One region of the Streptomyces sp. NPDC017940 genome, then DNA from elsewhere that is predicted to be linked to it. Evidence: riboswitches for the same ligand, from Rfam matches in the RefSeq annotation. Region 1 holds a riboswitch; the other holds the start of a gene.

The links. A riboswitch is a leader RNA that binds a small molecule or an ion and turns the genes downstream of it on or off. The one in region 1 is predicted to bind thiamine pyrophosphate.
Region 2: linked by a shared signal. The riboswitch ahead of ACH4DX_RS32550 (thiamine ABC transporter substrate binding subunit) and the one ahead of thiC (phosphomethylpyrimidine synthase ThiC) in region 1 are both predicted to bind thiamine pyrophosphate.

The regions. Positions count from the first base shown of each region.
Region 1 covers NZ_JBIRHJ010000008.1:452,334-456,539, forward strand. Annotated here, with positions in the region: gene ACH4DX_RS28320 (YibE/F family protein) at 1-1,403, opposite strand, end outside; TPP riboswitch at 1,475-1,629, shown strand; gene thiC (phosphomethylpyrimidine synthase ThiC) at 1,622-3,409, shown strand; gene ACH4DX_RS28330 (hypothetical protein) at 3,662-4,206, opposite strand, start outside.
Region 2 covers NZ_JBIRHJ010000012.1:110,079-114,284, reverse strand. Annotated here, with positions in the region: gene ACH4DX_RS32565 (hypothetical protein) at 248-424, opposite strand; gene ACH4DX_RS32560 (hypothetical protein) at 467-598, shown strand; gene rlmN (23S rRNA (adenine(2503)-C(2))-methyltransferase RlmN) at 764-1,870, shown strand; TPP riboswitch at 1,939-2,044, shown strand; gene ACH4DX_RS32550 (thiamine ABC transporter substrate binding subunit) at 2,131-3,219, shown strand; gene ACH4DX_RS32545 (ABC transporter permease) at 3,195-4,206, shown strand, end outside.

The sequences.
Region 1 (4,206 bases):
CACGTCTTGCGGCGGCGGCCCTTGCCTGCCAAGGAGGGGCGACGAGGTGCCGGGCGGCCCGGGGAGGCGGGGGGCGTGGTTCCGGGCGGGGTCGGCGACGGGGGCGTGGGGGCGGACAACGAGGGGGTGGTGGGGCCGGGGCGGTCGGCGGAGACGACCAGGGCCGCGAGCGCGGTGGTGACGGGAACGGAGGCGACGAGACCGATGGACCCGATGAGGGTGCGGACGATCTCCTCGGCCACGAGTTCGCTGTTGGCGACGGTGCCGACACTGCTCTGGGCGATGGAGAACAGCAGCAGGAGGGGCAGCGCGGCGCCCGCGTAGGCGAGGACGAGGGTGTTCACGACGGAGGCGATGTGGTCGCGGCCGATGCGGATGCCCGCGCGGTACAGACCGCGGCGGCCCATCGTCGGGTTGGCCTGATGGAGCTCCCAGACCGCGGAGGTCTGGGTGACGGTGACGTCATCGAGCACGCCCAGGGAGCCGATGATGACACCGGCGAGCAGCAGGCCGCTCATGTCGATGTCGGGGTACAGGCCGTGGATCAGGCCGGTGTTGTCGTCCGTGTTGCCGGTGAGGGAGGCCCAGCCGATGAACAGGGAGCCGAGCAGGCCGATGAGCAGGAGGGAGACCAGGGTGCCGAGCACCGCGACGGATGTGCGCGCGGTCAGGCCGTGGCACATGTAGAGCGCGCACAGCATGATGGCGCTCGCCCCGACCACGGCGACGACGAGCGGGTTCGAGCCCTGGAGGATCGCCGGGAGGATGAAGAAGGTCAGGACCAGGAAGCTCACCGCGAGGGCGACCAGGGCCATGACACCCCGCAAGCGGCCCACGGCGACGACCGCGAGGGCGAAGATGCCGGCGAGCAGGGCCATGGGGACCTTGCGGTTCACATCGGTGACCGAGTATTGCAGGTCCTTGGGGGCCTTGGGCTCGTAGGCGACCACCAGGTCCTGGCCCTTGCGCAGTTGCCGGGGGGCGTCGGGCTGGACGATCTCCGTGAAGGTGCGGCCCTTGTCGGGTCCGCTGGTGACCTTGATCGTGGCGCGGCCGCAGGTGCCCTGGGTGCGGGCCTCGGCGGACTGCCCCTCGGCGGTGGAGGTGTCGCCGCCCGGCGGGGTCTGCGAAGGGTTGAGGTCCTTGCAGGGGAGCTTGTCCAGCTTGGTCACGGTGGCCGACTGGGTCTGCCGGTCGAAGCCGACGCCGGTGCGTTCGTGGGCGGGCGCGCCGCCCGGCCACAGCACCACCAGGCCGACGAGGACCGCTGCGGCGAAGGGGATGAGGACGGCGGCGATGACCTTGCGCAGGTGCTGGGACACGGGGGCTGCGGGGCCATGACTGTGGCTGTGGCCGTGCGGCTCCGGGGTGGGGGGCCCGGTGGGCGTAGGTGTCGTCGTCACGGCCCGATCATCGCAAGAACGGTGGGGGCCCTCTGTTCACCGCGCCCGATGGGACGCTAGCGTGGAGGCACCTTTGCAATCGCGGGAGCTCGGAGCACCGGGCTGAGAGGGCGCTGACCTCCGTACGAACGGGCAGATACCGGTTCGGACCGTACGGAAACGGCTGCGTCGACCGCCGAACCTGTTACCGGGTAATGCCGGCGTAGGGAGTAGGTCTCATGACCACATCGGACGCACGCACGCCTGCCTCCAGCACCGAGGGTGCCGGGGGCGGGAAGTCCAACGGCTGGCACAAGGCGTATGTGGCGGGCCCGGAGGGCTCGCGCACGGATCTGCGGGTGCCGGTCCGCCAGGTGCACCTCACCAACGGCAAGGCCGTGACGCTGTACGACACCTCGGGGCCGTACACCGACCCCGATATCGACACCGACGTCCGCCGGGGCCTCGCACCGCTCCGGGAGAACTGGATCATCGCCCGCGGTGACACGGAGGAGTACGCGGGCCGTCCGGTCCGCCCCGAGGACGACGGCATCAAGCACACCTCGCCCCGCGGAGGCCTGAAGAACCTCGACGCGGTGTTCCCCGGCCGCCCGCGCCAGCCGCGCCGGAGTCGCGACGGGCAGGCCGTGACGCAGCTCGCGTACGCGCGGCGGGGGGAGATCACGCCCGAGATGGAGTACGTGGCCATCCGGGAGAGCATGGCGCCCGAGGTGGTGCGGGACGAGATCGCCGCGGGCCGGGCGGTGCTTCCCGCGAACGTGAACCACCCGGAGATCGAGCCGATGATCATCGGCAAGAAGTTCCTGGTGAAGGTCAACGCCAACATCGGCAACTCCGCGGTCACGTCCTCCATCGAGGAGGAGGTGGACAAGATGACGTGGGCCACGCAGTGGGGTGCCGACACGGTCATGGACCTGTCCACCGGCCGGAACATCCACACGACCCGCGAGTGGGTCCTGCGCAACTCCCCCGTGCCGATCGGCACGGTGCCGCTGTACCAGGCCTTGGAGAAGGTCGACGGCCGGGCCGAGGAGCTCAGCTGGGAGATCTACAAGGACACGGTCATCGAGCAGGCCGAGCAGGGCGTGGACTATATGACGGTGCACGCGGGCGTGCGCCTTCCGTTCGTGCCGCTCACCGCGAACCGCAAGACCGGTATCGTCTCGCGCGGTGGTTCGATCATGGCGGCCTGGTGCCTGGCGCACCACAAGGAGAGCTTCCTCTACGAGCACTTCGAGGAGCTGTGCGAGATCCTCGCCGCGTACGACGTGACGTACTCGCTCGGCGACGGACTCCGGCCCGGGTCGATCGCGGACGCCAACGACGAGGCGCAGTTCGCGGAGTTGCGCACGCTCGGGGAACTCAACCGGATCGCCAAGCGTCATCACGTACAGACGATGATCGAGGGCCCCGGTCACGTCCCGATGCACAAGATCAAGGAGAACATCGACCTCCAGCAGGAGATCTGCGAGGAGGCGCCGTTCTACACGCTGGGCCCGCTGACCACGGACATCGCTCCCGCCTACGACCACATCACCTCCGGCATCGGCGCCGCGATGATCGGCTGGTGGGGCACGGCGATGCTCTGCTACGTCACGCCGAAGGAGCACCTCGGCCTGCCCAACCGCGACGACGTGAAGACCGGCGTCATCACGTACAAGATCGCGGCGCATGCGGCGGACCTCGCCAAGGGGCACCCGGGGGCGCAGGACTGGGACGACGCGCTCTCGGACGCCCGCTTCGAGTTCCGGTGGGAGGACCAGTTCAACCTTGCCCTCGACCCGGTCACGGCACGGGAGTTCCACGACGAGACGCTGCCCGCCGAGCCGGCGAAGACGGCGCACTTCTGCTCGATGTGCGGGCCGAAGTTCTGCTCGATGAAGATCTCGCAGGACATCCGGCGTGAGCACGGCACCACGCAGACGGAGATCGAGGAGGGCATGCAGCAGAAGTCCGAGGAGTTCGCGGCGGCGGGGAACCGGGTCTATCTGCCGTTGGCCGACTGAGCCCACAGCACGATTACCCCCACAGCACGGTTACCCCCACAGCACGGTTACCCCCACAGCACGGGTACCCCCGCGGCGCGGGGCTGGGCAGACTGGCCGCATGACTGCCAGTTCCCTGCGCAAGGGTGCCAATCTTCCCGTCGCCTCTCCCGCGGTACGTGCCGAGCTCGCCTGGTCCGACGGACAGGCGTCCGGTCGGTCCGGCGGCCGGACGAACCTGCTCGTCCGGCGGCCGGACGAACCTGCTCCCGGTCAGTCCGGCCGGTGCTCGGGACCGCCGTAGTCCGGGCTCGAGAAGTCCGGACTGGTGTAGCTCGGACGCGTTCCGGTGGTCGAGCCGCCGTCCGGGCTGCTGAAGCCCGGCCTGTGGTAGCCCAGTTGCGGCATGCGCCCGGCAGGTCCCGCGGACGGCGTGCGGGGCGTGGGCGCCGCCGTGGCGTCCGGGTCCGCGAGCGCCTCGCGCAGGAAGGGCAGGATGCCCCGCTCGAGAAGCGCCCGGCACCAGGCTTCCCTGGCCCGCTCCACCGCCTCGTCCCGCTCATGGTGCGAGCCTGCCTGAAGAGAGGTGGAGCCGTTGCGCAGGGCGGTGAGGAGCAGACCGACCGCGGCGACCAGGATGGCGCCCGCCGTGAGCGCGCCGAACAGCCACCCGGCGGTGAGCAGGGTGTCCGCGAAGGCGGGCTCGGGGTCGAGCATCTTCAGGATGTAGCCGACGAGCAGGAAGATCGCGGCGGCCGCCCCGGCGAGGACGGGCGCGAGCACCGCGACCACGGCGACCAGACCGGCGCCCGCGGTTT
Region 2 (4,206 bases), on a different contig from region 1:
GGCCGTCGGCCTGGGCGGTCGAGCGGTTCGGGCGGCACGCCGGCGCGCTTGCCGTTGCGGTCCCTGAGCAGCTGGCCAAGGCGCACGGGAAGGCTCATGCCGCGCATCTCGCTGCGGGACTGAAGAAGCGGAGTCCGTACGGTGTCGCCCTTGCGGGGCTGGTGCGCGAGAACCTGGCGGAGACGGTTCGGGGGCTGGAGGAAGCCGTGCGAGACGTGCGCGGATATGAGTATGCGGTGATCAACGATCACGCACTCTTCCCGTTCCGGTACGCGGACAGGCCGAGGCCGTTGGACCGGCCCGACTGCCCGCCAATGCGTCGCCCACCCGGCACCGGCTGCTTCGGGCACACGGGCCGCAGCACCCGGAAGGCCTGTTCGATGTCGACGAGGACTTTGCGACCGAGGAGTACCTGGGACTGCATGAGGCCTTCGAGGAGCTGGGAGCCTCCACCAAGCTGGTCTGTGTGTTCTTCACGGCCGACGTCGAGAACGGCATCCATGCCATCCACTGGGGAGACGCCCACCTCGAACCCGGCCGCACCTTTACGTGGCCCTACAAGGAGCAGCTCCCCGTTGCTCCCGTGCAGATGACGTGACGGGCGGTGGCGGCGTTGCCCGCACACAGCCGGTCTGGGCTGGCTGAGTCCTGGGCCGTCCCTGCGCCGTTCGAGGCCGACCAACGCCGACAGTCGGCACCACAGGTGACCCCCATCCCGCTCCGGCCTGGGCTCCCCGAGTTGATCTGCGACACTGGGTGGGTTATGCCTAAGCCCGGAGAACTCACTTTCGTCGCCCCCCGCGGAGCCAAGAAGCCGCCGCGGCACCTCGCCGACCTCTCGCCCGCCGAGCGGAAGGAAGCCGTCGCCGCCGTCGGGGAGAAGCCGTTTCGCGCCAAGCAGCTGTCGCAGCACTACTTCGCGCGGTACGCGCACGAGCCCGAGCAGTGGACGGACATTCCCGCCGGTGCCCGGGGCAAGCTCCAGGAGGCGCTGCTTCCGGAGCTGATGTCGGTCGTGCGGCACATCAGCTGCGACGACGACACGACCCGTAAGACCCTGTGGCGGCTGTTCGACGGCACGCTGGTGGAGTCGGTCCTCATGCGGTACCCGGACCGGGTCACGATGTGCATCAGCTCCCAGGCGGGCTGCGGCATGAACTGCCCGTTCTGCGCCACGGGCCAGGCGGGCCTGGACCGGAACCTGTCGACCGCCGAGATCGTGCACCAGATCGTCGACGGCATGCGGGCCCTCAGGGACGGCGAGATCCCCGGCGGCCCCGCCCGGCTCTCGAACATCGTCTTCATGGGCATGGGCGAGCCGCTGGCGAACTACAACCGCGTGGTGGGCGCGATCCGCCGCCTCACCGACCCCGAGCCCGACGGTGTGGGCCTCTCCCAGCGCGGCATCACCGTCTCCACGGTCGGCCTGGTGCCCGCGATCCACCGGTTCGCGGACGAGGGCTTCAAGTGCCGTCTCGCCATCTCGCTGCACGCCCCCGACGACGAGCTGCGCGACACCCTCGTCCCGGTCAACACGCGCTGGAAGGTGCGTGAGGTCATGGACGCCGGATGGGAGTACGCGGACCGCTCGGGCCGCCGGCTCTCCATCGAGTACGCGCTGATCCGTGACATCAACGACCAGGCCTGGCGCGGCGACCGGCTCGGGCGGCTGCTCAAGGGCAAGCCGGTGCACGTCAACCTGATCCCGCTGAACCCCACGCCCGGCTCGAAGTGGACCGCGTCCCGTCCCGAGGACGAGAAGGCGTTCGTCGAGGCCATCGCCGCCCACGCGGTGCCGGTCACCATCCGGGACACCCGCGGCCAGGAGATCGACGGGGCGTGCGGGCAGCTCGCGGCGGCCGAGAGGTAGTACCGCCGCGGCCGGAAGGTGGTACCGCCCCGGCCTGGGGGTACGCTGGCGGGCGTACTGACATCTTCATATTCCGACAGGGGAGCGCCACAGCGCTGAGAGTGCGGTATCGGCCGCAGACCCTCTGAACCTCGCCCAGGTCATTCTGGGTAGGAAGTTCGGTCACCACTCAAGCTGTTGCGCCCTGCCCGGGACGCAGAGGACCGCGGTCCCTGCCGTCCCGGACAGGGCCGCGTCTCTTCCTGGTCACTCCAGGAGGAATGTTTTCCGTGAGCACCATCAAGAAGGCCTCGGTCACGGCGATCGCCGTGGGCATCGGGCTCGTCGCGGTCACCGCGTGCGGCTCCGGGGGCGGCGACACATCCGACTCCACGTCCGTGACCCTGGTGACGCACGACTCCTTCACCGTCTCCAAGGGCGTCCTGAAGGACTTCGAGAAGACGTCCGGCTACAAGGTCCGCGTCCTCGAGGACGGCGACGCCGGGCAGGCCGTGAACAAGGCGATCCTGTCCAAGGGCAACCCGCAGGGCGACGTCTTCTTCGGTGTCGACAACACCCTGCTCTCCCGCGCGCTCGACCACGGGGTCTTCGAGTCGTACGAGGCCAAGGGCCTGGACCGGGTCGCGGCGCGGTACCGGCCCGCCGGGGGCGAGAAGGGCGTCACGCCCGTCGACTCCGGCGACATCTGTGTGAACTACGACAAGAAGTACTTCGCCGACAAGAAGCTCGCGCCGCCGAAGTCCTTCGACGACCTGATCGAGCCGCGGTACAAGAACCTCCTCGTCACGGAGAACGCCTCGACGTCCTCGCCCGGCCTCGGCTTCGTGCTCGGCACCGCCGCGAAGTACGGCGACGACGGCTGGCAGGGCTACTGGAAGAAGCTGAAGGCCAACGGCGTCAAGGTCGTCGACGGCTGGGAGCAGGCCTACAACGAGGAGTTCTCGGGGTCGGCCGGAGGCAAGAAGGCCAAGGGCGACCGGCCGCTCGTCGTGTCGTACGCCTCGTCGCCGCCCGTCGAGGTGCTCTACGCCAAGCCGCAGCCCGAGGAGGCCCCCACCGGGGTCGCCACCGGCACCTGCTTCCGGCAGATCGAGTACGCGGGCCTGCTCAAGGGCGCGAAGAACGAGAAGGGCGGCAAGGCGCTCCTCGACTTCATGATCAGCGAGAAGTTCCAGGGCGACCTGCCGCTCCAGATGTTCGTGAACCCGGTGCGGGAGGGCGTGCGGACGCCCGAACTGTTCCGGAAGTTCGGTGCGCGGGTCGACGAGCCGCAGACCATGGCGCCGAAGCGGATCGCCGACCACCGTGAGCAGTGGGTCAAGTCGTGGACCTCGCTCGTTCTGAAGTAGCCGAGGCGCCTGCCGGTGCGGACGGCGGGCCCGGGGGCTCCCGGTCGGGGCGCGGGGGCCCCGGCCGCCGCCGGGACCGGTGCGGAAGCGCGACGCGGCTCGCCCTGTTGGCGCTGCCCGTCGCGTTCTTCGCCGTGTTCTTCGCCGTGCCGGTCGCCGCGATCGTCGCGCGCGGCCTGAAGGTGGACGGCAGCTGGCGGTTCGGGCGGATCGGCGAGGTGCTCGGGCAGTCCGACATCCAACAGGTCCTGTGGTTCACCACCTGGCAGGCGCTCGCCTCGACGGGGCTCACGCTGCTGATCGCGCTCCCCGGCGCCTATGTCTTCGCGCGCTTCGACTTCCGGGGCAAGCAGGTGCTGCGGGCGGTCGTCACCGTGCCTTTCGTGCTGCCGACCGTCGTCGTCGGCACGGCCTTCCTCGCCCTCGTCGGGCGCGGCGGCCTCCTCGACGAGCTGTGGGGCGTACGCCTGGACACCACGGTGTGGGCGATCCTGCTCGCCCACGTCTTCTTCAACTACGCCGTCGTCGTCCGCACCGTCGGCGGGCTCTGGTCGCAGCTCGACCCGCGGCAGGAGGAGGCCGCGCGGATGCTCGGGGCCTCCCGCCCGCGCGCCTGGTGGTCGGTGACACTGCCGGCCCTCGCGCCCGCCGTGGCGGCGGCGGCCCTGATGGTGTTCCTGTTCACGTTCACGTCGTTCGGGGTCGTACAGATCCTGGGAGGGCCCGCGTACTCGACGCTCGAAGTCGAGATCTACCGCCAGACGGCGCAGCTCCTCGACCTGCCGACGGCCGCGGTGCTCACGATCGTGCAGTTCGCGGCGGTCGGCGGGGTCCTCGCGGTGCACGCGTGGACGGTGCGCAGGCGGGAGAGCGCGCTGAAGCTGGTGGACTCCGCGGCGGCGGTGCGGCGGCCGCGCGGCGCCGGGCAGTGGAGCCTGCTCGGCTTCGTGCTCCTGACGATCGCCCTGCTCATCCTGCTGCCGCTCG